Regions from separate parts of the Nonomuraea sp. NPDC049141 genome, predicted to be linked through region 1. Evidence: riboswitches for the same ligand, from Rfam matches in the RefSeq annotation. Region 1 holds a riboswitch; each other region holds the start of a gene.
The links. A riboswitch is a leader RNA that binds a small molecule or an ion and turns the genes downstream of it on or off. The one in region 1 is predicted to bind cyclic di-AMP.
Positions count from the first base shown of each region.

Region 2: it holds a riboswitch for cyclic di-AMP, as region 1 does, so the genes downstream of both, AB0B91_RS22500 (hypothetical protein) here and AB0B91_RS18400 (NlpC/P60 family protein) in region 1, are expected to answer to the same signal.
Region 3: it holds a riboswitch for cyclic di-AMP, as region 1 does, so the genes downstream of both, AB0B91_RS41545 (hypothetical protein) here and AB0B91_RS18400 (NlpC/P60 family protein) in region 1, are expected to answer to the same signal.
Region 4: it holds a riboswitch for cyclic di-AMP, as region 1 does, so the genes downstream of both, AB0B91_RS12570 (C40 family peptidase) here and AB0B91_RS18400 (NlpC/P60 family protein) in region 1, are expected to answer to the same signal.

Region 1 is NZ_JBEZDR010000005.1:493,217-497,108, reverse strand. Features, by position in the region: gene AB0B91_RS18405 (LuxR C-terminal-related transcriptional regulator) at 520-732, shown strand; gene AB0B91_RS18400 (NlpC/P60 family protein) at 754-1,797, opposite strand; cyclic di-AMP (ydaO/yuaA leader) riboswitch at 1,803-1,959, opposite strand; gene AB0B91_RS18395 (amino-acid N-acetyltransferase) at 2,249-2,806, shown strand; gene AB0B91_RS18390 (RDD family protein) at 2,904-3,892, shown strand, end outside.
Region 2 is NZ_JBEZDR010000007.1:202,151-206,042, forward strand. Features, by position in the region: gene AB0B91_RS22490 (hypothetical protein) at 1-194, shown strand, start outside; gene AB0B91_RS22495 (alpha/beta hydrolase) at 262-1,107, opposite strand; gene AB0B91_RS22500 (hypothetical protein) at 1,157-1,861, opposite strand; cyclic di-AMP (ydaO/yuaA leader) riboswitch at 2,050-2,190, opposite strand; gene AB0B91_RS22505 (DUF5302 domain-containing protein) at 2,356-2,556, opposite strand; gene AB0B91_RS22510 (MDR family MFS transporter) at 2,604-3,892, opposite strand, start outside.
Region 3 is NZ_JBEZDR010000017.1:34,542-38,433, forward strand. Features, by position in the region: gene AB0B91_RS41535 (DeoR/GlpR family DNA-binding transcription regulator) at 195-974, shown strand; gene galT (galactose-1-phosphate uridylyltransferase) at 971-2,041, shown strand; cyclic di-AMP (ydaO/yuaA leader) riboswitch at 2,111-2,253, shown strand; gene AB0B91_RS41545 (hypothetical protein) at 2,260-3,231, shown strand; gene AB0B91_RS41550 (hypothetical protein) at 3,268-3,861, shown strand; partial or broken gene AB0B91_RS41555 (M55 family metallopeptidase) at 3,871-3,892, opposite strand, start outside.
Region 4 is NZ_JBEZDR010000004.1:66,988-70,879, forward strand. Features, by position in the region: gene AB0B91_RS12560 (NYN domain-containing protein) at 1-379, shown strand, start outside; gene AB0B91_RS12565 (NlpC/P60 family protein) at 479-1,438, shown strand; cyclic di-AMP (ydaO/yuaA leader) riboswitch at 2,267-2,425, shown strand; gene AB0B91_RS12570 (C40 family peptidase) at 2,616-3,017, shown strand; gene AB0B91_RS12575 (hypothetical protein) at 3,300-3,503, opposite strand; gene AB0B91_RS12580 (hypothetical protein) at 3,591-3,892, shown strand, end outside.

The DNA.
Region 1 (3,892 bases):
TTGCGATCGTCTCGGCCCGCGCCCGCGGGCGCGCTCTCTTGGCCGGCCCGCTCAGGCGGCCGGGAGTCCATGAGCAGGAACGATTCCACCGGCTCTGTCGGATCGCCTTTGCCGAGCGGGTCGGAACCGTGTCCGAAAGGGGGATCGTGCGGCAGGGCTCGTACGTACCGCCGACCCGGGGTACGAAAGAGTGGCGCATGCCGCTGTATTTCCCGATATTTCGTATATGGGGCGCGGAGGAAAAGCCATGTCTCAAGGATCGAAGCCCAGCATGTCCGCGATGCTCGGCAGTGATGGGTCGGAGCCCTTGTAAGGACGGCTGTGCTCGCCCATCAGGCCCCGAAGTGTGCCGACATATGGCGAGTACTTCACATATAGAGGATCATGTCAATGTTGATCGTCAAATGTGAGGATTGGCTTGCTTGACGACCTTTCCAGAATGCGTTTACCGTCTGCGAGACGAGCAGCTCTGCTCGGACAGAGACGTCTCGAGTTCTGCTGTTGGGGGGAGGGCTCCCGATGTATGTGCTCACTGAGGGCGTCGAGCTCAGCCATGCGGATCTGGCGTTGCTGGCGGAGCTTGCCAAGGGAGTCACGGTTGACCGGGTGGGCAGACGACTGGATATCAGCGGGCGCACGGTACGCCGGAGACTACGGGGTATCTGCGACCGCATCGGAGTCGCCACCGCGATCGAGGCCGTGGCCTGGGCCGCCCGCCGTCAGCTCATCTGACCGCGCCGCCGGGCCGGAGGTTCAGTCGGCGATGCGTACGGCGCCCGCGAACGGACGGCGAGCGATGGACGCGATGCGCACGACGTCGCCGGTCTGCGGCGCGTGGACCATCATGCCGCCACCGATGTAGATGCCGACGTGATGCAGGTCGCCGTAGAAGAAGACCAGATCGCCGGCGCGCAGCTCCTCCTTGGAGATGTGCCGGCCGGCCGTCCACTGATCGCCGGTGTAGTGCGGCAGTGAGATGCCCACCCGCTGGTAGGCCGCCATCACCAGGCCGGAGCAGTCGTACGAGCTCGGGCCCTCGGCGCCCCAGACGTAGGGCTTGAGCTGCTGCGTGAGCGCCCACCTGGCGGCTATGGCGGCCTTGTCGGCGCCGATGACCGGCAGGCTCACCTTCACGGCGCGGGTGCCAGGGCGGCCCGCCTCGCCGATCGCGCGCTTGAAGAGGCTGCTCTCGACCTTGGAGACCAGCTTGGTGATCTTGTCACGCTTGGTGTCGAGGCCGTCGACGATCTCCTGGACCTCGTCGATGCGCGTCTTGGCGCTGGTCCTGGCCCGCTCGGCGGCCTCCCTGGCCGCGGTCACCAGGTTGACCTCGGCGCCCTGCTGCTGTTCCAGCGCGTCGGTGGTGGCCGCCCGGTCGAGGAAGCTCTCGGGGTCGTCGGAGGAGGCGAACGCCAGGGAGTGGCCGAGGCCGCCGTTCATGTAGGCGTTCTGGGCCAGCAAGGCGGCCTTGGCGCGCTTGGTGGCGAGATCGGACTCGCTGGCGGCCAGCGTCTTCTGGGCCGACTCGACCGCCTTCTTGGCGGTCTTGAGCTTCTCCCGCTGGCCGTTGTACTGCTCGCTGAGCGTCTCGATCTGGGTGTGGAGCTCCTCGGCCTGCTTGGACAGGGCCTTCAGCGAGGGCTTGGGATCGGCGACGGCGGAGGCGACGGGGATGGCGAGCAGGAGGGTGGCGACGGTCGCCGCGATGACACCCAAGCGGGTGGAGGCTTTCCGGGATCCCGGAGGGCGGGCATGAGCGCCCGCCGGCTTCCCCTCGCGATTGCGGGTGTACTTCACCAACCAGCTCCTCTCATCGGCGCCTACCGGGTTAGCTGACGGGTTCGGGCCGGAGCAGCCCTACCGAACGAATCGCTCGGATTCACCCCAGGGTGGCGTCAGGATGAGCTCGCCACCGGCGGGTCCCCGGTTCTCCTCGCGGAGATTGGGCGCGTCTCCACGCTTGGCTCGCGCGGGTGACATCGTCGCTGGACACTAGTGCACTCCGCGTTCGTGCTCAACCAGAACTGCCAAGTCAGTAGAGGTTTCGCAACCGAAGGGTCACGAGAGGGTCTCGTGCTTGGCCGTACAGAACAGACTTTATGTCCTTTTTCCACCAAGTTCGCCAAGACATGGAAGCCTAGAAGCCAAGGGATCCCCCATCGTGATCGATCAACCACCAGATGTCATGAGATGGGGGAGAGGTCGCAGTTAGGGGGGAGCCGTAATCGGATCTGTACTCTGGAGACCCATGGAGCAGGTCGCCGAAGTGACAGTCCCGGACACGGAAACCGTCGTCCGGCGTGCCCGCACGCCGGATGTCAGGACGATAAGGCGCCTGGTCGACACCTATGCGGGCGCTGGACCACGGCTTCTGGAGAAGGCCACCGTCACCCTGTACGAGGACGTGCAGGAGTTCTGGATCGCCGAGCGCGGCGGCCAGGTGGTCGGTTGTGGCGCGCTGCATGTGCTTTGGGAGGATCTCGCGGAGATTCGCACGGTGGCCGTCAACCCGGAGTTCCGCGGCCTCGGAATCGGGCACCGGATCGTCTCCTCCTTGATCATGACCGCCCGAGAGCTCGGCCTGCGCCGGGTATTCTGTCTGACTTTTGAGGTCGATTTCTTCGCGAGGCATGGATTCCGCCCGGTTCAGGGCACTCCGGTCTCGCCAGAGGTCTACGCGGAGCTGCTGGCCTCGTACGACGAGGGTGTCGCCGAGTTCCTCGACTTGGAACACGTGAAGCCCAACACTCTGGGGAACACCCGCATGCTGCTCCACCTGACATCGGGTGACGCGGACCTTGACTAATGGGAAAGGTGATTGTTGATACCTATGTCGATACGTTGGGCAGCACAGGCATGTGTCCTGACACGTGCCACATGCGCACTCGAAGCGAGGTGACACGGTGAGCACCGGACAGCCGCCGTATCCACAGGACGAATCCGGCGAGAACTCTGCGCCTGGCGGGACTCCCGAATACGGACAGCACAACGCGGGCCGCCCCTATGGCGGGCCCGACCCGGATGCAACGATCGTTGGCTACCGGGCGGACGACGCCTATGGTCAGCAACCCAACTATGGGCAGCAGCAGCCGGGCTACGGCCAGCAGCCGCAGTACGGCCAGCAGCAGCAGCCGGGCTACGGCCAGCAGCCCGGTTACGGTCAGCAGCCGCAATATGGCCAGCAGCAGCCCCAGTACGGGCAGCAGCCCGGCTACGGCCAGCAACCTGAATACGGCCAGCAGCCCGGCTACGGGCAGCAGCAGGCCTCGGGCCAGCAGCCCGAGTACGGCCAGCCGGACTACGGTCAGCAGCCGCAGTCGCAGCCGGGCTACGGCCAGCAGCCCGGTTACGGGCAGCAGCAGCCGTCCCAGCCGGGTTATGGCCAGCAGCCGCAGTCGCAGCCCGGTTACGGCCAGCAGCCCGGCTATGGGCAGCAGCCCCCGTCGGGCCAGCAGCCTGGTTACGGTCAGCAGCCCGGCTACGGTCAGCAGCCTGGTTATGGGCAGCAGCCCCCGTCGGGTCAGCAGCCTGGTTACGGTCAGCAGCCCGGCTATGGCCAGCAGCAGCAGTCCCAGCCGGGATACGGTCAGCAGCCGCCGCAGTACGGTGGTCAGCCCGGATACGGGCAGCAGCAGCCCCAGTACGGCCAGCAGCCCGGTTACGGCGCCCAGCCGTACGGGATGCAGCCGCCCGGAGCCCCGGCCCCGCTCGCCGAGTGGTGGCAGCGGCTCGTGGCGAGGATCATCGACGGTGTCATCTTCGGCATCGTGTCCGGGGTGCTGGGCCTCATTCTCGCGGCCGTCCTGCTCAGCAGCTACAACTCCGTGACCGGTACGACGAGCGGCCTGCTGGGCCCGCTCGCCTACGGGATCGTGCAGACCATCATCATGAC
Region 2 (3,892 bases), on a different contig from region 1:
TGGACTCGCTGGGGCTCAAGGAATCCATCGAGGACATCCTGATCACGCTCAGCGGCCAGTACCACATCATCCGGCCGATCACCGGACGGGGCGGCAAGGGGCTGTTCCTCTATCTCGCCATGGACCGGGGGCGGGCCAACCTGGCGATGGCCAGGCACCAGCTACGCGGCATCGAGGAGAAGCTGGAGGTCTGACAGACCCGGTGGCTCGCGTACGGGCGCGGCGAACGCGAGCCACCGTCCTCCAGCGCTCTGCGGCAGGTCAGCCGGTGGTGAGCTTGGTGATGGCGTCGACGATCTCCGGCCAGAGCGGTTTCGGCAGATCGTGGCCCATGCCGGGGAACGTCAGCAGCCTGGCGCCCGGGATCGCCGCCGCCGTGGCCAGGCCGCCGGCGACCGGGACGAGCCGGTCGGCCTCGCCGTGGATGACCAGGGTGGGCACGCCCACTGTGCCGAGCTGTTCCGTACGGTCACCGGAGGCCAGGATCGCGGCCAGTTGACGGGTCGTGCCCGGCGGGTCGAAGCTCCGGTCGTACGCCTGGCCGGACATCCGGACGATGCGCTCCCGGTCCAGGTCGAAGCCGGGCGAGCCGATCACGGACCAGGTCGCCAGGGCCTGGGCGAGGACGCCCGCCCGATCGGCCGCGGGCGGTGCGAGCAGCACCGCGCTGGCCTCCGGCGTGGGCGGGGCCACGTCCGGGCCGGGGGTCGACATGATCGAGGTGAGGGTCAGCACGCGTTCGGGGTGCCGGATGGCGAGCGTCTGGGCGATCATCCCGCCCATCGAGGCGCCCACCACATGGGCCGCGGTCCAGCCGAGGGCGTCCATCAGCCCGGCGGCGTCGTCGGCCATGTCGTCCAGCAAATACGACGAGGACGTCCCCAATGCGGGAACGCCCTCGTCGTGCAGGTGCGTGGAGAGTCCGGCGTCACGGTTGTCGAACCTGACGACGTGATGGCCCTGCTCCGCCAGGAGCTCGCAGAGCTCGTCGTCCCAGTGGATGAGCTGGGCGCCGAGCCCCATGATGAGGAGCAGGGGACGTCCGTCGGACGAGCCGAAGGTCTCGTAGGCGATCTGGATGCCGTTGGCGACTGCATGCTTGGTCACGGGATCAGAATGACATTCTGTTTCCCGCGAAGCAAAGACCGACAGGCCGTCAGCGCTGGAGGAGGAGCTTACGACCGACCATCACGCCGCCGCCGACGATCGCCAGCCCGGCCCCCACCACGGCGCCGTCGAGAGCGACGCTCTTGTCGGCCACCGGCACCGCGGGCACGTTGGCGCCCGGAGCCTGCTTGGGGGTCGTCTTCTGAGCCGTGACGATCTTCGGGGGCTTGGCGGGGTTGTGGTCCACGCGGGCGTAGGCACCGGTGGAGAAGGCGACCGGGTAGTTCTTCTTGCCCGGGCCGTTGCCCCACTTGGTGATGATGTAGTCGACCTTGATGTGGCCCTTGCCGCCGTTGCCGTCCACACCCAGCGTGCTGGAGTTGAAGCGGCCGCCGGTCAGGTCGGCGAAGGTCTTGGCGTCGAGGTCGAGCATGACACCGCTGGAGGACGGCACGCCCGGGCCGCGGTCACCGACGAAGAAGGGCATCTTCTTGCCCTTGTAGACAACGTAGCCCTCTGTCATGAGCGGCCAGCTCGGGCTGGCGGCGAGACGCTTCTGCATGGGCTTGCCGCTGGCCGGCAGTCCGGTGTCCCCGGCGCGACCGGAGGAGTCGTCCCAGAAGTAGGACGCCGTGGTCGAACCCTTGAGCAGGACCTTCTTGTCAGTGCCGGAGTCGGCGTGTGCGGCGGTGGCGGCTCCGATGGACAGAGCGCCGACGAGGGCGGCAGTGAGCATGGCAGAGCGAACAGACATGGAGCAGCAAAGTCCTTTATACGGGTACAGGGGGAGAGAGCGCTCGCAGCAGAAAGGCGTAGCCGGGCGGAGTGCCTAACGGTCGCTACGCGGAGCGCGGGAAGAGCTTGGGGGAAGGTGCCGGTCAGTCGTGGGCGGATGACAACACGCGGACGGGCGGCACGGCAGGAAGGTAACGCATGCGGTAGGTGTCCTCTCCATCTCGCCTACCGGGTTAGCTGACGGGTTCGGGCGTGGAGATGCCCTACCGACCGACTGTGGTCGGATTCACCCCTAAGGAACGGTGGTTCCCCGGTTCTCGCCTGAGCGGGATTCGGCGCCTGCCGGTCGGCGCCTCTCTGCTGAAGCGCCTGGTCACCGGCTGGTAACTGTCATGGACTATATGGAGATAATCGGACAAAGGCAAACATAAGCCCATGAATCGGGCGAAGATCTACCTAGGAGGTCAAGAAAAAAGAGGGGTACGGCATGCCGTACCCCTCGAAAAGCCCTTGTCAGCCGCCGCTCTTCCGCCTGAAAGAACGCTTACTGGCGGCGGGCCCGTGAGCGCCGTGAATCTTGGAAGGGTCGTTGCCCCTGCCACCCGCGCTCGAGTCGGCGTGCTGTCCGCGCTTGCGCTCCAGCGCCTCGCGGAACTTGCGCTTCATCTCGTCCTCGGGAGTTTCGTCGACTTCCGGCTCCGGTGTTTCCGCCATGAGGACCTCCTGGTGTTGGGGACAAGGACAGCTTCCCATGGCGTCGCTCAGGACGCGAAACCAGCCTCGACCTTGGGCTGTGGAGCTTGCCGGTCGATGCGCGCGCCGGGCATGGCGATCAGGGCGACCAGCGCTATGAGGGCGCCCGCGACGCCCAGCGAGGGAATGACCAGGGCCGCGGCCGAGGCGTGCGCGGCGGCCAGCCCGTGCAGCGGCGCCTCTGTGGTGATCTCGGAAGTGTACGCGGTGCCGGCGAGCGCCAGCGCGACCGAGCCGCCGATCTGGCGGAAGAAGGTCAGGTTGGCCGAGGCCGTGCCGATGTACTGGGGCGGCACCGAGGACTGCACGGCCACCGTCAGGCCGGAGAGCATCGGGCCCATGCCGAGGCCGATCAGCGCCATCCACCCGACGAGCACCCAGGGCGGCGTGTCCAGCGTCAGACCAGAGCACAGCAGCGCGCCCACCGCCAGCAGAAACGGCGCCGCCACCAGCCACGGCTTGTAGACGCGCGTGCGGCTCATCAGCGCGCCCATGACGACGCTGCCCACCACCATGGCCAGGGTCAGCGGGTAGATCCGCAGCCCCGACTCGGTCGCGGTGGCGCCGAGCGCCTCCTGGAAGTAACGCGGCAGGAACACCACTCCGGCGAACATGCAGAAGGCGGTGAAGAACGACGTCACGTTGACCAGCGTGTACGTACGGTTGCGGAACAGGTGCAACGGCATGATGGGCGCCTCGGCCCGCCTCTCCACCACCACGAACACCACCAGCAACGCCAGAGCCAGCACGATCGGCCCGACCACCGGCACGCTGGTCCAGGTGTGGGCGTCGAGCCCCTTCTCGGTCAGGCCGATGAGCAGCGCGCTGATGGCCACCGTGAACACCCCGATGCCCAGGTAGTCCGGCCGCCCGCCGCCGTGCCCCGGCTGTCGCGGCAGGCGCAGCACGATGATCCCGATCAGCACCAGGCCGATCGGCACGTTCACATAGAAGGCCCAGCGCCAGCTCGCGTGGTCGGTGAAGAGCCCGCCCAGGAAAGGCCCGGCGAGGTAGCTGAGCGCCATCACCCCGCCCATCGCCCCCTGCACCCGGGCCCCGCCCTTGTCCGGCGGGAACAGTTCGATCACCAGGGCGATCGACAGCGGCAACAGCGCGCCCGCGCCCAGGCCCTGCAGCGCGCGGAACAGGATGAGCTGGGTCATGTCCTGGGCCACCCCGCACAGCGCGGACCCCACGAGGAACACGGACATGCCGGTGAGCAGCAGCGGCTTCCTGCCGTGCTGGTCCGACAGCCTTCCATAGAGGGGCACGGTCACGGTCGAGGTCAGCAGGTACG
Region 3 (3,892 bases), on a different contig from region 1:
GCGCTTGCCGTGGTTGGCCTTCTTCTTCTTGCGTGCCTTGGTCTTGCGAGATCGCTTGGCCATGGATGCCTCCAATGATCGGGTGCGCGTTCTCAACCTCTCGTGCCACGGTCTACCGCACAAGCCATGCGACCTAACATTCCCCAACATATCCGTGTCATAATTTGGTGGAATCTGTTGGAAGGAGCGGGGGCGTGCTCGCACAGCAGCGCCAGCAGGCGATCCTCGAACGCGTGCGCAGCAGCGGCGGCGTTCGGGTGGCCGACCTCGTTCGCGAGCTCGGCGTCTCAGACATGACGGTCCGTCGCGACCTCGAAGTGCTCGCCGAGCGCGGGCTGCTGGAGAAGGTACACGGCGGCGCGACCGCGCTGGGTCCCGGCTCGACCGAGGAGCCGGGCTTCACCGCCAAGTCCGCCCGCCAGCAGCAGGAGAAGGAGGCCATCGCGCGCCGCGCCGCCCAGCTGGTACGGCCCGGCACCGCGGTGGCGCTCTCGGCCGGGACCACGACCTGGGCCCTGGCCCACCACCTCGTCTCGGTGCCCGAGCTCACGGTCATCACCAATTCGATCCCCGTGGCCGACGTCTTCCACCGCAGCCCGCGCGCCGACCGCACGGTTGTGCTGACCGGCGGCGTACGCACACCGTCCGACGCCCTCGTCGGCCCGGTCGCGGTGGCCGCGATCCGCCGGCTGCACGTGGACACGTTGTTCCTCGGGGTGCACGGGATGAGCGTGCGGGCCGGGTTCACCACGCCCAACCTGCTGGAGTCGGAGACCGACCGGGAGCTGGTGACCGCGGCGCACCGGCTGGTCATCCCCGCCGACCACACCAAGTGGAACACCGTCGGCATCAGCACGATCGCCGAACTGACGGAGGCCGACGTGGTCATCAGCGACTCGGGGCTGCCCGAGGAGGCACGCATGGAGCTGGGCGAACGCGCCGGCGAACTGATCATCGCGGAGGACTCGCAGTGAAACGCACCATCACCCACCTGGCCGACGGCCGAGAGCTGATCTACTTCGACCGGCGCGACGACGCCGACCGGAGCGCGATCGACCGGCGGGCGCTCGACCCCAGGCCGGTGGCGTCGGAGCTGCGCTACGATCCGCTCACCGAGGAGTGGATCGCGATGGCGGGACACCGCCAGACGCGTACGTTCCTGCCTCCGGCCGACGAATGCCCGCTGTGCCCGTCGTCTGAGACACGGTCGTCGGAGATCCCGGCACACGACTATGACGTGGTGGTCTTCGAGAACCGCTTCCCCTCTTTTTCCGGAAATTTCGGGACTTATGAGGATGCCGGGGGGCTCAGTGAGGTCCGGCCGGGTGTGGGGAGGTGTGAGGTGGTGTGTTTCACCTCCGAGCACTCGTCGTCGTTCTCGCGGCTCTCCGATGAGCAGGTGGGCCTGGTCATGGAGGCGTGGGCCGACCGTACGGCCGAACTGTCCGCGATCGAGGGCGTGGAGCAGGTCTTCTGCTTCGAGAACCGGGGCGAGGAGATCGGCATCACGCTGCCGCACCCGCACGGGCAGATCTACGCCTACCCGTACGTGACCCCGCGGACCAAGCTCCAGCTCGGCGCGGCCTCCCGGCACCGGGGCGGCAACCTGTTCGCCGACGTGCTGGCGGCCGAGCGGGCCGCCGGGGTGCGTGTGGTGGCGGCCAACGAGCTGTGGACGGCGTTCGTACCCGCCGCCGCCCGCTGGCCGTTCGAGGTGCACGTGTATCCGCACAGGCAGACGCCGGACCTGGCCGCGCTGACGGAGGAGGAACGCGCCGCCTTCGCGCCGCTCTACACCTCCGTGCTGCGGGCGCTCGACGGGCTGTTCGGTGTCGCCATGCCGTACATCTCGGCCTGGCACCAGGCGCCGGTGCGGCAGGACCGTGACCTGGCCTATCTGCACCTGGAGCTGTTCAGCATCAGGCGGGCGCCCGGGAAACTCAAGTATCTGGCGGGCTCGGAGTCGGCCATGGGCGCGTTCGTCAACGATGTCCTGCCGGAGGAGGCCGCACGCATGCTTCGATCACAGGTAGATCTCTAATTGATTTCTGCTTGAAGTCGCCATGACCTTGGGTTTACCACTAATATCCCCTGAAGCACCGACCGAAATGGTCGGTGTTGGCCTAATCCCGGGTGCGTGACCTGGGAGCCGGGGACCCATCGCATCTTGGGGTGAATCCACTTCGGTGGTAAGGCGGCATCTCCCTGCCCGAACCCGTCAGCTAACCCGGTCGGCAGTCAGGGAGAGGAACCCCTCACGTGGCGACTGCGTCCCCCACGGGTCTTGCCATCGGTCTCATCACCGCCACCTGTGTGGCCTTCGGAGCCTTCACGGCCGTACCGGCTTCGGCCGCGCCGGCCGCGCCCAAGCCCAGCGAAGCCAAGCTCCGCGCGGAGCTGAAGGAGCTCGACCAGAAGGTCGACAAGCTCATCGAGACCTACAACCTCAAGCGCGTCGAACTCGCCAAGGCGAAAGAGGACTCGGAGACGACCAAGAAGCGGCTCGCGGCGGCGGATGCCAGCCTCGTCACCGCCCAGAAGCGCGTCGCCGAGCTCGCGCAGCTGCAGTACCAGAACGGCACCGGCTCGCTGCCGAACCTCACGTTCCCGAGCGACAGCTCCAGCGCGGCGGTGCTGGAGCAGCTCACGGCCTCGCAGCAGGCGATCGTGCAGAGCGTGGCCACCCTGAGGAACCTGAAGAAGGCGGCCGCGGACCAGGCGACCGCCCTGGAGACGAAGATCCGCGACGACGCGGCCAACGTGGCCAAGCAGCGGGACGACGCGCAGGACCTCATCAAGGACATCCAGAAGAAGCTGAAGGACCTCATCCCGTTCGGCCCCGGCCGCCGCTCGGACGGCAGCTGGGCGCCCGAGCTCCCGTCCGGCGCCGACAACATCACCGCCCGCATGCGGGTGATCCGCGGGCTGATCCAGAAGGACTTCTCACTGCCGTTCGAGGTCGGCTGCTTCCGCTCGGGCGGCGGCGGCGAGCACCCGCTGGGGCGCGCGTGCGACTTCATGATGAGCACCGGCGGCACCATGCCCACCGAGGCCAACCAGGCACTCGGCAACCGCATCGCGGCCTGGGCGATCGAGAACAAGGACAAGCTCGGGGTCAAGTACGTCATCTGGAAGCAGCGGATCAATCAGGGCTCGGGCTGGAGCCCGATGTCCGACCGCGGCAGCATCACCGAGAACCACTTCGACCATGTACACATCTCGATGTTCTGACAAGGGGACCCGCGGCCGAGAAAGGTTGATCACCTCATGTTCGATGACATCGTCGCTCGTTACCACGACATGCTGGATTACCTTGGACTCGACACCTTCGCGTACACGGTGACGGTCCCCGACTCCGGAGTTCTGTCGGTCGAGGATGCCGTGAGGCGCCTCCACTTCGACCATGCCCCCAATGAGCCGCACCGCAGGGGCGCCCTCCACCTCTATCAGGTCGGCTCCGGGGTCGTCACTCTGGACTGGGTCAACCTCGGTGACCGTGAGCAGATGATCCAGAGGCTGGCCGGCGACGGCTTCCGGCACTGGTACGTGTCCTTCGACATCAACGGCAGCACCAGCATGTACGTCCGGTACGGGGTCGCTGAGGGATACCTCGACCATCCCGAGCCGGCCTCCTTGCCCTCCACACCATGGACAGACCTCCTCGGCCCTCTGATGCCCTTCACCAAGATCCTCGCCGGCGGCTACGACAGCGAGGGCGCGGCGGCATCAGTGGACATCACGGCGGCGTGCCTGGCCGTGGTGGAGCTGGAAAGCGGTGTTCGCCTTGACGAGGACCTGATGCACAGGCCTCATTCGGCGCTGCCGATCCCCCTACAGGCCCTGGCACCGGCCGGCGCCTGAGGTGGTGATTCAGCGGCTGAGATAGTGGCTG
Region 4 (3,892 bases), on a different contig from region 1:
GCAGGTGCACCTGATCATCGACGGCTACAACGTGACCAAGACCGGCTACGGCACGCTGACCCTGGCCGATCAGCGCACCCGGCTGATGACCGGCCTCGGCGGGCTGGTCGCGCAGACCAGGGTCGAGGTGACCGTGGTCTTCGACGGCGCCGAGCTCAACGCGCCCGTCCAGGTGGTGGCGCCGCGCGGCGTGCGGGTGCTGTTCAGCGCGCCCGGCGAGATCGCCGACGACCTGATCCGCCAGCTCGTACGGGCCGAGCCGCCCGGCCGGGCCATGGCGGTGGTCTCCTCCGATCGCGAGGTGGCCGAGTCCGTCCGCCGCATGGGAGCCAGACCGGTTCCGTCAGGTCTGCTGCTGCGCCGGCTGGGCCGCGCCTAGATTACGAATCTGCCGTTCAGTTCAAAGCGCACCCGCCACTTCTGTACCATTTCGCCCCAGATGTATTCCCTGGGAGGCGACACTGTGAGGTTTGGCCGGGTGCCACTGGCTGCGGGTCTCGCGATCGGGCTGCTGCTGTCCCCAACGAGCGAGGCACTGGCCGCGCCGAAGCCCACGATCAAGCAGGCGAAAGCCAAGCTCAGAAAGCTGAACGACAAGGCCGACAAGGTCGTCGACCGCTACAACACGGCGACCGAGAAGTACAAGGCGGCCCAGGGCGAGTACGGCAAGCTGAACGCGAGCTACAAGCGCAAGCTGGAGACGGTCGCCACGCTGCGCGCCCAGGTGGTCGCGATGGCCGTCGACACCTACAAGCTCGGCCCCGACGCCGGCTCCTGGCCCACGATGGTCGGCCAGCCGGACCCCACGGGCATGCTGGGCGGCCTGGCGCTCGCGGACCAGTTGTCGCAGGAGAAGGTAGCGCGGCTGGCCGCCTTCGACCGGGAGAACCGCGGGCTCAAGGACGAGCGCGACAAGGCCGAGACGGCGCTGCAGGCGGCCGACAAGGAGCGCGACGGGGTCGAGAAGGAGCGCTCGGAGGTCCGCAAGCTCATCGCGCAGCAGAAGAAGCTGCTCGAGAAGCTCGGCGCCTACAAGACCGGCGACCCGAACAGCACCGGCATCAAGTACACGGGCGCGGCCTCCGGTAACGCCGCCGCGGTGCTCAGGTTCGCGTACGCGCAGGTGGGCAAGCCGTACGTGTTCGGCGGTACGGGGCCGCGCGGCTGGGACTGCTCGGGGCTCACACAGGCGTCGTGGCGCGCGGGAGGCGTCTCTCTGCCCCGCACCACCTGGCAGCAGTGGGCCTGGGGGTCCTCTCGCAAGGTGGATCTGAAGGATCTGCAGCCGGGCGATCTCATCTTCAGCTCGGGGCTGGGGCATGTGAGCATTTATGCGGGCAACGGGCAGATCGTCCATGCGCCCCAGACCGGCGACGTGGTCAAAGTCGTCACCCTCTCCTCATATGGCGGCACGCTGGTTGGGGCTATCCGTCCGTAGCTCTCTTTTTATGAGCGTTATTTTTTGTACGGGGCGCGCTTCTCCGGTGGAGGGCTGGGCGTTTCTTTTTTGCTCTTGTACGGCCAGCCCGGTGAGCCCCACCCGCCCTACGTGGCTGGGACCTGTCCAGGGGCACGCTTCTCCGGTGGAGCCGGCTGGGCGCCGTGACGTGCGCATTCTTGGCCCCGGTCCGTGGATTTCGGCGGCCGGTGTCATGCCTAGAAGTGAGAAATGCCACCTCGGTGTCTGTGTTCCCGGTGTGGCTTGCCTGGCCTTTTCGGCGTGCGAGTGACCTCGGCCGACGACAACGCCCGTAGTTGGGTCGGCGTCGCCTGGGCCGTCAGCGCGAGCTCCACGTGCGGGAGGCGGAGTTTCGGCGGGCGGCTCGTATCGACCATACCGGCGGCAGGGCCGTGCTCGGCGTGATTTCCGCATACTTGCTGATCCGCGACGTTCGACGGGAGTCGTACCTGTCCTGGGGTCTCGGCGGCAAGATCCCTCAGGCGCCTGGAGATCGTCGAGGGCCTGTTGCTAACGGGATTAGTGGTGCAGAAGTGACGAATGGGACCTGACAGATCGGAGTTTCGTCAAGTGTGAGAAGGGTCACATTTGCGTAACATAAACCGCTGTTCCATCTGGGATTGCGGTCCTGACTGAGGGTCCTGCCTGATCCTGACAACCCCATGACGCCTTTGCCAGTTCGTTACTGAGGGCGTAGCTTCTGGCCTCGCGGCGAACAAGCCATGGCGTCGCGGCTCTCATCGGGTCTCCGATGTGGACAGATAAAAAAACCGTTTGGTCACCGCCGTTCCCCATGTCATCGATTTGGGCGGTGATCTGCCGAGTCCGTGCAGTCAGGAGGCACGGAGCCGGGGACCCAGCGATCCCGTCCCAGGGATCAGGGGTGAATCGGCGCTTATCGCGCCGTAGGGCGACTTCCAGGCCCGAATCCGTCAGCTAACCCGGTAGGCGTTCGTGGAAGATCCAAGGAGAAATCCTGTCTACCTCCCCGCATAACCCCCGTCTGTCCCGCCTTGCCCTGAGTGGCGCAGCACTCACGATGACCGTGACGGCCGGAGGTGTGGTCCTCCACGCCCCGACGGCGCAGGCGACGACAGCGCGCGAACCGGCCGGTATTTCCCGGACGACCACCACGGCGGGTAAGACCGTCAAGTCCGTGAAGAAGGCCGCGCGCCAGACGGCGGTCGCTCGGCAACAGGCTAGGGCCCGCACGGCCGTATCCGTGGCCAAGGACCAGCTCGGTGACCCGTACCGTTACGGGGCCACAGGACCTGGCTCCTTCGACTGCTCCGGTCTCGTCCAGTACGCCTGGAAGAAGGCCGGCGTCAAGATCCCACGCGTGACGAACAGCCAGTTCGCGCGTATCAAGAAGAAGGTCTCCTGGAAGAATCTGAAGCCAGGCGATCTGCTGTTCTTCCATGGGCTCGGGCACGTTGGCATGTTCGTCGGCAACGGCAAGATGATTCATTCGCCGAGAACGGGTCAGACGGTGCGCATCGAGAAGCTCAGTGGATGGCGCAAGGCGTCGTTCGCGGGTGCGGTGCGTCCCGGCCTGTAAGGCGGTGCGTATCTGCCTGTAAGACCGTCACGAAGGTCCCGTCCCGCTGGGGACGGGACCTTCGCGCGTCTCGGCCCACTTCACCGGATGGACCTGTGGCAAGTGCCGGTCCGTCTTGCCGGGGTCCCCTCAGGCGTGCGGGTCCGTCTTGCCGAGGTGTCCCCTTATGCGTGCGCGTCCTGTTCGCCGGAACGTCCTCTCATGTGTGCGGGTCCGTCTCGCTGGGGTGTCCCTCATGCGTGCCGGGACTGCCCGTGACGGCCGGGCTCCTGTGGTGGGCGACTACGATCGGGGAACGTGTCCGTGCAGGTGAGCCGCCGAGTCGTGGTGGCGGGGGTGCTGCTCCTGGCCCTCGCCTCGGCCAGTGCCGTCCCGCACCAGGCCGCCGGGCCGGCTGACCTCTCGGCGACGGTTCGTGACCTGCCGCTTGGTGGTGGCCATCAACGTGCGACGCTTGGCGGCCCATTGTCCGGTGGTGGCGATCAACGTGCGACCCTTGGCGACCTGTTGTCTGGCAGTCGCGATCAACGTGCGACGGATGGCAACCCTCCGTCCGCTGATCGCGATCAATCTGTGGAGGTTCGTGACCTGCCGTCCGGTAGTCGTGAGCAGCCGGTAGCGACGCCCGGTGATCGCGAGGTTCCGGCGGAGGCGCGGGGCCTCTGGGGTGACGGGGTGGATGTCGTACGGGGTGCGCGGTCGGTCGTGGTCGGGCACCACGCGGACACCGAACTGCTCCGAGACCTGGCGCGCCGGGCCGACGCCGCCGGGACGCGCGTCTCCGCCGTTCTCGGACGGCCGGTGCGGCCCGTGGTGCTCGTGCCTGGTTCGACGGCCGAGGCCGCCCGGGTGGCCGGGGTGGGGAGTGTCGCCGG